2 regions of the Streptomyces luteireticuli genome follow, and region 1 is predicted to be linked to the other one. Evidence: riboswitches for the same ligand, from Rfam matches in the RefSeq annotation. Region 1 holds a riboswitch; the other holds the start of a gene.

What was found. A riboswitch is a leader RNA that binds a small molecule or an ion and turns the genes downstream of it on or off. The one in region 1 is predicted to bind cyclic di-AMP.
Region 2: another riboswitch for cyclic di-AMP. It lies ahead of AB8735_RS16365 (transglycosylase family protein); the one in region 1 lies ahead of AB8735_RS18505 (M23 family metallopeptidase).

What each region holds. Positions count from the first base shown of each region.
Region 1 covers NZ_CP167927.1:4,184,460-4,189,781, reverse strand. Annotated here, with positions in the region: gene AB8735_RS18515 (DEAD/DEAH box helicase) at 1-566, shown strand, start outside; gene AB8735_RS18510 (PP2C family protein-serine/threonine phosphatase) at 963-2,165, shown strand; cyclic di-AMP (ydaO/yuaA leader) riboswitch at 2,304-2,482, shown strand; gene AB8735_RS18505 (M23 family metallopeptidase) at 2,481-3,596, shown strand; gene AB8735_RS18500 (MFS transporter) at 3,693-5,261, shown strand; gene AB8735_RS18495 (aldo/keto reductase) at 5,291-5,322, shown strand, end outside.
Region 2 covers NZ_CP167927.1:3,718,201-3,723,522, forward strand. Annotated here, with positions in the region: gene eno (phosphopyruvate hydratase) at 1-679, opposite strand, end outside; gene AB8735_RS16365 (transglycosylase family protein) at 957-1,688, opposite strand; cyclic di-AMP (ydaO/yuaA leader) riboswitch at 1,693-1,872, opposite strand; gene AB8735_RS16370 (transglycosylase family protein) at 2,133-3,218, opposite strand; gene AB8735_RS16375 (cytochrome P450) at 3,334-4,572, opposite strand; gene AB8735_RS16380 (DUF6479 family protein) at 4,627-5,055, opposite strand; gene AB8735_RS16385 (nucleoside triphosphate pyrophosphohydrolase) at 5,137-5,322, opposite strand, start outside.

The DNA of each region.
Region 1 (5,322 bases):
TCGATCCGCCTGTGGACCACAAGGACTATCTCCACCGCGGCGGCCGCACGGCCCGCGCCGGCGAGTCGGGCACGGTGGTCACCCTCGTCCTGCCCGAGCAGCGCCGGGAGATGACCCGGATGATGTCCACGGCGAAGATCAGCCCCCAGGTGACCCGGGTCGCCCCCGGGGACGCGGAACTCTCCCGCATCACGGGCGCCCGCGAGCCGAGCGGCGTCCCGGTGACGATCCCGGTCCCGGTCCAGCCGCAGGCGGCCCCGAAGGCTTCGGGCGCCACCCGCCCGAAGGGCACGTCGGGCCGTCCGGGCCGGGGGAGCCGGGGGCGGGGCCGGGGGGCCGGTGCCGCCCAGAACGAGGTGAACGGGCAGCCGGGGCAGCGTCGGCAGGGTGCTGCGCGGGGTTCCGGCCAGGGCTCCGGCCTGAACTCGGGCGCCGGCCGGGGCGCGGGCCAGGGGTCCGGCCAGGGCCTGGGCCAGGGTTCCGGGCAGGGGACGCGGTCGTCGCGTCGGCGTCCGCGCCGTGGTCCGGGTGCGGGTTCGGGCTCGGGCGCCGGATCGGCGGCGTAGGCCCGGCGGGTACGGGTCTGAGGGAGGGCGGGTGCGTCGGGGAAGAGTTTGCCCCGGACCCGCCCTTTCGCCGTTTCCCGCAGGGGCTGCGTCCCTGCGCCACCCCACAGGGGGCTTCGCCCCCTGGCCCCCGAAGCGCCCTTCGGGCGCTGTCCTCAAACGCCGGACAGGCTGAATTTCGCGCCCGGGCGCACCAACCAGCCCGTCCGGCGCTTGAGGACAATGCGGCGCAGCCGTATTGCGGGGCCGAGGGGGCGCAGCCCCGGAAGAAACGGTGAAAGGGCGGGCCAGGGGCAACCCCCCCACACGGCCCACCCCCACTGGCCCCCGCCCCCCGGCACCGCAATCGTGGGGAAGGGGAAGCGAAAGCCACACCACCCCGGGCAGGAGAACACGGTGGGGAAGCGAGAGGAAGAGGCCACCTCCGACCCAAGGATCCCCGCCCGCCCCAACTACCTCTGGCGAGCCGCCAGCTGGCTTCCCGCCCTGCTCCTCGTCGCCGGTGAGGTCTTCGCCGCCCTCACCCCCTCCCACTACAACTCCGCCCCCTTCTTCACCGCGGCCCCCCTCGTGGCCGCCTCCCTCCTCTCCGCCCGCGCCACCGCCGTCGTCGCGCTGATCGCCGTCCTCGCGTCCGTCGACATCACCGTCCACCGCGGTTCCCCGAGCACCGGCGAGTCCGTCACCGAGAACGTGACGGTCCTGACCGTCTCCCTCCTCGCCCTCGGCATCAACCGCGTCGTACGCCGCAGCGACAGCCGGCTCAGGTCCGCCCGCGGCATCGCCGAGGCCGCGCAGCGCGCCGTGCTGCCCGTACCCCCCGCCCGCATCGGCGGCCTGCGCATCGCGGCCCGCTACATCGCGGCCCAGGCCGACGCCGGGATCGGCGGGGACCTGTACGCGGTGCAGGACACCCCGTACGGCATCCGTCTGATCGTCGGCGACGTCCGCGGCAAGGGCCTCGGCGCCGTCGAGGCCGTGGCCGTCGTGATCGGCGCGTTCCGCGAGGCGGCGGAGCAGGAGCGCACCCTGGACGGCGTCGCGTACCGGCTGGAGAGCGCCCTCCGCCGGGAGGGCGACCGGCGGGCGAACATCGACCAGTTCGAGGGGTTCACCACCGCCGTCCTCGCGGAGGTCCCGCAGGACGGCACCCGCCGCCTGCGCCTGGTGAACCGCGGCCACCCGCCCCCGCTGCTGCTGTACCCGGACGGCGCGGTCGGCGAGACCCATCCGCGCACGCCGGCCCTGCCTCTGGGCATGGGGGACCTGGGGCAGGGCGCGGGGGAGGGGGAGTGGCCGGACCGGGTCGAGGAGTGGGACTTCCCGGTGGGGACCACGCTGCTGCTGTTCACCGACGGGGTGACCGAGGCGCGGGACGCGGCCGGGGTCTTCTACGACCCGAGGGAGCGACTGGCCGGACGGCAGCCCAGGAGCCCCGACGGCCTGCTGGACTTCCTCGCGGCGGACGTGGCCCGGCACGCGGGCGGTCACACGGACGACGACATGGCCCTGCTGGCCGTCCACCGCGCCGACGGCCACGGCCGTGACCACCTGAGGGCGCACTCGGGGCGCACCCCGGGCACGCTGCATCACGGATGACGCACCGTCAGTGCGGAGGTGCTCCCCCGTTTTGCCAAGCGCCCCGTGGATTCACGCTTTCGGCTTGGAAACCACCAGTCCTGTCTATTAACGTTCGATAACGCAACGCGGTCCTCACACCGTCGCAAGAGGCGGCACCGCGCGCCTTCGCCGAATCCCGTGGGCACGAGAGGGAACCGGGGAACCACCAACCCGTGGGGTGCATCGGGCAGTTCCCCTGCCCGTAGGAGACCTTCCTGCTCCGAACCCTCCCCCAGTGCCTGAACGGCCTGGGGGGACCCCCACCGCTAACCCGGCAGGCGAGAGGAAGGAAAGGTGAACGCCCCCGTGGCGTCCAACAGCCCCACAGGCGAGGACAGTTCGCACAGCTCCTGGCCGGGCCCGGACCGGTCCGGCGAGACAACGCCCGACGTTCCGGCCCCCTTTGCGGAGAGCGACGCTCCGGCCCGTGGCCGGCACCGGGTGCCCAAGCAGCGGGGCGGCACGATGGCGCGCGGCGGCGCGGCCCTCGGCGTCGGCGTGATCGCCGCGGTCGGCGCGGGCACCGGCGTCGCGAGCGCCCAGGAGCGCCCGGCCCCCATATCCGTGCCGGACGTGGAACCGACGGCGGGGACGGGCCCGTACGCCTCCGACGATTCCTCCAGCGACTCCTCCGGCGGCGAGGGCACCTCCGCCGCGGAAGCCGCGGCCGAGGCGCCCGCCCCCGCGGCCCCCGCCCCCGCGCAGGGCGCGTCCGACGCCGGCGAGGCGCTGCGCGCCCGCATCCTCCAGCAGGCCGACCCCGGTCACCACCCCGCGGACGCCGCGCGCACAGCCGCGCAGGAGCGGGCGGCCGCGGACGCGCAGCGGATGGCGGCGGCGCAGGCCAGAGCGGCGGCCGCGACCCACACGGACAGCACCGCGGCCCAGCAGGCCCGGAGCGCCGCCCAGGCCGCCGCGGCCCACGGCGCCGCCGCCCAGCAGGCCGCCGCCAAGGCCGCGGGCAAGGCCCAGGCCGAGGCCCGGCGGGCCGCCGAGCGGATCGACCGCGCGAAGCACCGCTACGTCCTGCCCGTCTCCTCCTACCGGATCACCGCCCGTTTCGGGTCGCACGGCGGCATGTGGTCCCACCGCCACACCGGCACCGACTTCGCCGCGCCGACGGGCAGCCCCGTCAAGGCGGTCGGCGGCGGCAGGATCACCCACGCCGGCTGGGCCGGCTCGTACGGCTACCGCATCGTGCTGCGCCTGGACGACGGTACGGAGCTGTGGTTCTGCCATCTGTCGTCGATGGTCCGCACCCACGGCAAGGTCGCTCCCGGCCAGGTCATCGGCCGGGTCGGGGCGACCGGCAACGTCACCGGACCGCACCTGCACCTGGAGGTCCGGCCGCACGGCGGGGGCCCGGTCGACCCGCTGCACTGGCTGCGCTCCAAGGGCCTGCATCCGTAAGAGGTCCTGTCATCTGTAAGGGGTGAGCTGCGCGCCGGGGGCTTGCGCATACCCCCGCGCGCCGCTGTTCCTCCCCTGCCCACCCGCCGTGCCCCGATGCGGAAATTTGCCGCGAATGTTCCGAGGGCGACAGGGAACTCAGATGATGTGACGCCCGCGACCATCAGCACTTCCGTGCCCTCACGCCTGGACCGGCTGCCCTGGTCCCGGTGGCACTGGACCGTGGTGGTCGGCCTGGGCACGGTCTGGATCCTCGACGGCCTGGAGGTCACGGTCGTCGGCAACATCGCGGGACGCCTCTCGGAGCAGGGCAGCGGCCTGCCCATCACCGGCTCCCAGGTGACCGGCGTGGCAGCGGCGCTCTACGTCTCCGGCGCCTGTGTCGGCGCCCTGTTCTTCGGCCGGCTCACCGACCGCTTCGGCCGAAAACGGCTCTTCATGGTGACCCTCGCCGTCTATCTGGCGGCGACCGCGCTGACCGCGCTCTCGTACTCGTCCTGGTGGTTCTTCGTCTTCCGCTTCATCACCGGATTCGGCATCGGCGGGGAGTACGCGGCCATCAACTCCGCGGTGGACGAGCTGATTCCGGCCCGCTACCGCGGCCGCGTCGACCTCGTCATCAACGGCAGCTTCTGGCTCGGTGCCATCGCCGGTTCCCTCCTCTCGATACTCCTGCTGGACACCCGCTTCTTCCCGAAGGACGTCGGCTGGCGGCTGACGTTCGGGCTCGGCGTCGTCCTCGGCTTCGTCATCCTGCTCGTCCGCCGGCACGTCCCGGAGAGCCCGCGGTGGCTCTTCATCCACAGCCGGGCGGAGGAGGCCGAGGTGCTGGTCGACGCGATCGAGCGGCGCATCGAGGAGGAGCGGGGCGCCCCGCTGGAGCCGGCCGTCGGCACCATCACGATCCGCCAGCGCAAACGCACCGGCTTCCGCGACATCGCCCGCACGGTCTTCACCGACTACCGGCGGCGCGCCGTGCTGGGCCTCGCCCTCTTCATCGGCCAGGCGTTCCTCTACAACGCCATCACCTTCGGGTTCGGGGAGATCCTCACCAAGTTCTTCGGCGTCTCCACCTCCCGCACCGGCTATTTCTTCGCCGTGATAGCGCTGGGCAACTTCCTGGGCCCGCTCTTCCTGGGCAAGCTCTTCGACACCGCCGGCCGACGCATCATGATCTCCTCCACCTTCCTGGTCTCCGGAGCCCTCCTCTTCGTCACCGCCTGGCTCTTCGGCTCCGGCGTCCTGAGCGCGGTCACCCTGACCGCCTGCTGGTGCGTCGTCCTCTTCTTCGCCTCCGCCGGTGCGAGCAGCGCCTACCTCACCGTCTCCGAGGTCTTCCCGACCGAGACCCGGGCCATGGCCATCGCCTTCTTCTACGCGGTCGGCACCGCGGCGGGCGGGATCAGCGGCCCCCTGCTCTTCGCCGAGCTGACCAGCAGCGGAGTCGTCGGCGACGCGGTCCTCGCCTTCCAGATCGGCGCGGCGCTGATGTGTCTGGCCGGCGTGGTCGCGGCCTTCCTGGCCGTCCCGGCCGAAGGCCGCTCCCTGGAGGACATCGCCACACCGCTGTCCGTCCACACCGGCCCCCTGCCCGCCACGGCACTGGTCGACCTGCCCGTACCCCCCGTGGAAAGGCCCGGCCGGCCCGGCTGCCCCACGGAATAACCGGGTCGGCGCCCGCGCTGCCAGAAAGCATGACGACGCACACCCGGAAGATCGGCAGCCT
Region 2 (5,322 bases), 470 kb from region 1:
TGATGGCCTCGAGGATGAGGTCGAGGGCCTCGCGGTTGGAGCCGAGGTTCGGGGCGAAGCCGCCCTCGTCGCCCAGACCGGTGGACAGGCCCTTGGCCTTCAGCACGGCCTTGAGGGTGTGGTAGACCTCGGTGCCCCAGCGCAGCGCCTCGGAGAACGACTCGGCGCCGATCGGCGCGATCATGAACTCCTGGATGTCCACGTTGGAGTCGGCGTGCGAGCCGCCGTTGAGGATGTTCATCATCGGAACGGGCAGCAGGTGCGCGTTCGGGCCGCCGAGGTAGCGGAAGAGCGGCAGGTCGGACGCCTCGGAGGCGGCGTGCGCGACGGCCAGGGAGACGCCCAGGATGGCGTTGGCGCCCAGCGAGCCCTTGTTGTCGGTGGCGTCCAGGTCGAACATCGCCTGGTCGATCAGGCGCTGCTCGGTGGCGTCGTAGCCGACGAGCTCCGGGCCGATCTGCTCGATGACGGCCAGCACGGCCTTCTCGACGCCCTTGCCCAGGTAACGGTTCTTGTCCCCGTCACGGAGCTCGATGGCCTCGAAGGCGCCGGTGGAGGCGCCGGACGGCACGGCGGCACGGCCGGTGGAGCCGTCGTCGAGGCCGACCTCGACCTCGACCGTGGGGTTGCCTCGCGAGTCGAGGATCTCGCGAGCTACGACGACGTCGATGGACGGCACGAGGGTCTCCTTCGTGTGTGTCTGAAGTTCTGCAGCACGAGCCTAACGGGCCCCGGAGGGTCCGCCCGCCCTCGGACCGCCGCCCGGCCGGAAAAATGGCACAAACGCCGAGATCACGGGATGAATGGGCTGGATGTTCGCCCAGCGGTGAACGGCTCGGGGAACCACTGGGGGAACCGCCCGGTGATTCTCCCGCGGGAACGGCGGAGCCCCGCTCCGATGCGGCTCGGGGGGAGCGGGCGCATCGGAGCGGGGCGGTTCGCCAGGGAAGGCTGCGTCAGCTGAGGTGCAGCTTCTGGCCGGGGAAGATGAGGTCGGCGCTCTCGACGATGTCCTTGTTGCGGTCGTAGAGCTTCTCCCAGCCGCCCTTGACCTTCTTGGCCTCGGCGATCTTGGCGAGGGTGTCGCCCTCCTTGACCTGGTACTCGCCGTCGCCCATCTTGACCGTCTTCGGGGCGGCGTGGCGGGGGGCGGCCGGCTTGGCGGCCGGGGCCTCCTCGTCGCTCTGCTGCGGAGCGGCGTGCTTCGGCGCGGACTGGCGCTCGCTGCGGTCGGCGTGCGTCTTGGTGGAGACGCTGCGCTCGCCGGTCGACTTCTGGGTCTTGGTGGACGAACCGGAGGTGTCCACGTCGGCCTTGGCGCCGCCGGAGGACAGCGGACCGGCGCTGGCGCAGCCCCAGGCACCGGGGCCCTGCATGGCGAGGAGCTTCTCGGCGACGGCGATCTGCTGGCCCTTGGTGGCGAGGTCGGCGCGCGGGGCGTAGGCGGTACCGCCCGCGGCGGCCCAGGAGGACTGCGAGAACTGCAGGCCGCCGTAGTAGCCGTTGCCGGTGTTGATCGACCAGTTGCCGCTGGACTCGCACTGGGCGACGCGCTCCCAGGTGTCGACGGAGGCGGCGTGGGCGGAGGTCGCGGCCATCAGCGGGGCGGCGACTGCGGCGCCGGTGACACCCGCGAGCGTGGCGATGCGGACGGCCTTGTTCGGACGACGGTGCTTGCCCTTGGACATGACTCGGTTTCCTCACCGGCGCCTACGAGGTGAGCTGTCGGGTTCGGACGTGAGTTGCCCGGCCCGGTGGCTTGCGCGCACCAGGCTTCACCCCTAGCCGCTGCGGCACCCCGGTCACTGACCGGCGGACCGTCGCGGCGACTTACCTTGGTTCCCCCGCTCCTGCCTACGGCGCTTGCGCGACGACTCCCCCGGCCGCCGGCAGGATTCGGCGTGACGACCGTGGTGCTCGCGGTGGCGAGCGGTGACGACGTTAAGCACAGGCGGCCTACGGGTTCAAACCCCCCTTTTCGGCCACCGGCTGGATCCAACCCCCTGAGAAACTCGGTGTTTCCGCAGGTGAGAGCCGCTTCCCCGGCTCCTGACGGGCCGTATCCGAGACGCTGTCAACGAGACCCATGTCTCACTTTCGCTCGGAACGGACATTCGACCCGAACTGCCCTCCTACTTCTTCAGTTCGAGCTGCTGGCCTGGGTGAATGAGATCCGGATCGGAACCGACGACCTTTTTGTTGTCGTGGTAGATCCGGTGCCAACCGCCGGGCACGGAGTGCTCCTGCGCGATGGCTGACAGGTTGTCACCGGGGCGCACGGTGTAGTCCTCGGCACGCGACCCTTGTCCATGTGCTTCCGCACCACCGCGCGAGGAGCGCTCCGCGCCCGAACGCGGCTGCTGCGCGCGGTGCTTGCCGGTACCCGCTCCGGCGTCCGCGCCGGTGGCCGTGTCCGCTTCCGCACCACGGTCCGCGCCCTGGTCGCCGCTCGCGCCGGACGTGCTGCCGGGCGCCGGCGAGTGCGGCGCGCGGGACGGTCCGTCGGGCCGGTCGGCGGAGCGGGAGGGCGCGGGGCCGGACTTCGGCGCCTCCGGGGCCGTGGACCTGCCGGAGCCCTTCCCGGGCGCCTTCGCGTCCGTCGTGCCCTCCGCGGCGTCCTCGGTGTCCCGGGTGCCCTCGGCCGGCTTGCGGTGCTTGCCCTTGGCGTCCTCGCCGGAACTTCCGCTTCCGGACGGGGTGTCCGACGGGGTGTCCGACGGAGTGCCCACGGTCCCGGACTTCCCCGGCGACCGGTCGTGCTCCCGCGCCCCGGACGGCGGCCTGTGCTCCGGCGCCGGGGTGGAGGCGTCGGCCCGCCCCGGGTCCACGTCCGGCGCCGGGCCCTCCTTGGCCAGGTCCGACTTCACGGCACAGGCGGGCCAGGCGTACGGGCCCTGCTGCTTGAGGATCCGCTCGGCGACGGCGATCTGCTGGGCACGGCTGGCCTGGTCGGGCCGCGGCGCGAACTCCCGGCCGCCGCTCTCCTCCCACATGTCCTGCGTCATCTGGAGCCCGCCCAGATACCCGTTGCCGGTGTCGGCGCTCCACAGCCCGCCGCTCTCGCACTGGGCGACGCGGTCCCAGGTGGGGGCGTCCGCCGCGTCGGCGGTGGTGGCCCCGAGCAGCGGCATGGCGATTCCCGCGCCCGTCACGCCCGCCGCGAGCACGGCGGCGGGAATCTGACGGGGGCGTCGATGTCGACCTTTCCCGGAGAGCATGCGGTCACCTCTCATGTGGCGGCTGAATATGACCGTCGAACATAGCGACGGCCCCCAGCGGTCACAAGCAGGCGCGAGTGCGGTCGGGTGACGGTCAAAGAGAGTTGACCTATAGTCATGTGCCCGTGTGCCCGGGCTCCGGGGAGAAGGAGACGGGCAGGGTGCGCAGGCCCCGCATGATGAGCCCGCCACGCCACCGCAGTTCCTCGGGATCCACGGAAAGCCGCAGGTCGGGAAGGCGGCGCAGCAGCGTCGCGAGTGCCGCCCGGCCCTCCAGCCGCGCCAGCGGCGCACCGAGGCAGTAATGGATGCCGTGCCCGTATCCGAGGTGCTGATTGTCACTGCGGGCCAGGTCGAGCGTGTCGGGGTCGGCGAACCGCTCCGGGTCGCGGTCGGCGGCCGCCAGAACGACGAGCACGGGGTCCCCCTCGGCGATGCGCTGCCCGCCGATCGTCAGGTCCCGCGTGGCGAACCGCCAGGTCGCCAGCTCCACCGGGCCGTCGTAGCGCAGCAGTTCCTCCACCCCGGTGGCGAGCAGTTCCTCGTCCCCCTCGGCCAGGGCGTCCTGGAGCCGCGCGCGCTGCCCGGGGTTGCGCAGCAGGGCGTACGTGCCGTTGCCGATGAGGTTGACGGTCGTCTCGAACCCGGCGAAGAGGAGGATGAAGGCCATCGCGGCCGCCTCGTTCTCGGTGAGGTGCTCGCCGTGGTCGCTGGCCCTGATCAGCCCGGAGATGAGGTCGTCCCCGAGATCCTCGCGCTTGCGGTGGATCAGCTCCGCCAGGTACGTCCGCATCCGCTTCACCGAGCGGGCCACCCCGCCGCGCGGCCCGCCGCCGTGCCGGATCATCATCCCCGCCCAGTCCCGGAAGTCGTCCTGGTCCTCCGGCGGGACCCCGAGCAGGTCGCAGATGGCGTAGATGGGCAGCGGGAAGGCGAACTCGTGGATGAGGTCCGCCTCGCCCCGGCCCGCGAAGCCGTCGATGAGCCGGTCGGTCAGCTCCTGGACCCGCGGCGCGAACTCCGCGACCCGGCGGGGGGTGAACGCCTTGGAGACCAGGCGGCGCAGGCGGGTGTGGTCCGGCGGGTCGATGTTGAGCAGATGCGTCATCAGGTTGGCGCTCCGCTCGCCCGGAATGCCTACCTTGCCCTTGCCGTGGGCGGACTCGGAGTGGTGCACGGGGTTCTTCGACAGCCGCTGGTCGGCGAGCGCCTGCCGGGCATCGGCGTACCGGGTGACCAGCCATGCCTCGACACCGCTGGGCAGCGTGGTGCGGTGCACGGGGGCGTGCTCGCGCAGCCAGGCGTAGGCGGGATAGGGATCGCTCGCGAATTCCCAGGTGAAGAGGGGCGGCATGGAGGAGGGGCTGTTGTCGTGCACGCCCCGACGCTACCGGGCCCCTCCGAGCGCTCAGTGATGCCCGCCCCCGCCGCTGCCGAACGAGCCGCTCCCCCCGGGGTTCCACTTCTTGCGCTCCTCGGAGAGCTCCTCCGGATGGCTCCCGGGGTTCCGGATCTCGTGCGGGAGCACCCGCTCCCCGGGGCCCTCCGTCCGCAGCCGGTCCGCCTCGCGGTGCTCGGTGACATAGCCGACGACGTCCTCGTCGTCGTCGTGGCCCGGCCCGTGGTCGGGCGAGGTGGGGCCCCGGTCGTGCTCCTGCCGGGTCTGCCACGCCCCCTGCCGCCGCTGCGGCTGGCTCGGCGGCGGCGGCTCCTTGTCCCGCCACCGCTGTCCGAACACGAAGGCCAGGATCAGCAGGGCCCCGACGCACAGGCCCACGATGAAGGGGGCGATGCCGCCGGCCCAGGCGGGCAGGGCGTAAGTCATGTGGTCGCGCATGGAATGCGGGTACCCGAAGGGGACCCCGACCAGACCGCCGCTGAGCCGAACGGGTGTCCACGCGCTCCCGGACCGCGCCGGCTACGCCCCGGCGCCGCCCGCCCGCTCCGCCCGCCCGGCCCGCCCGGCCTGCTCCGCCGCAAGGATCGCGTCCCGGTAGGTACGGGCCGCGGCGCGCAGGGCGGTCTCCGGCTCGACGCCCTCCGCCTCGGCGCGGACCGCCATGGCCAGCAGCGCGTAGCCGACGCCCTCCCCCGCGGGGACGGC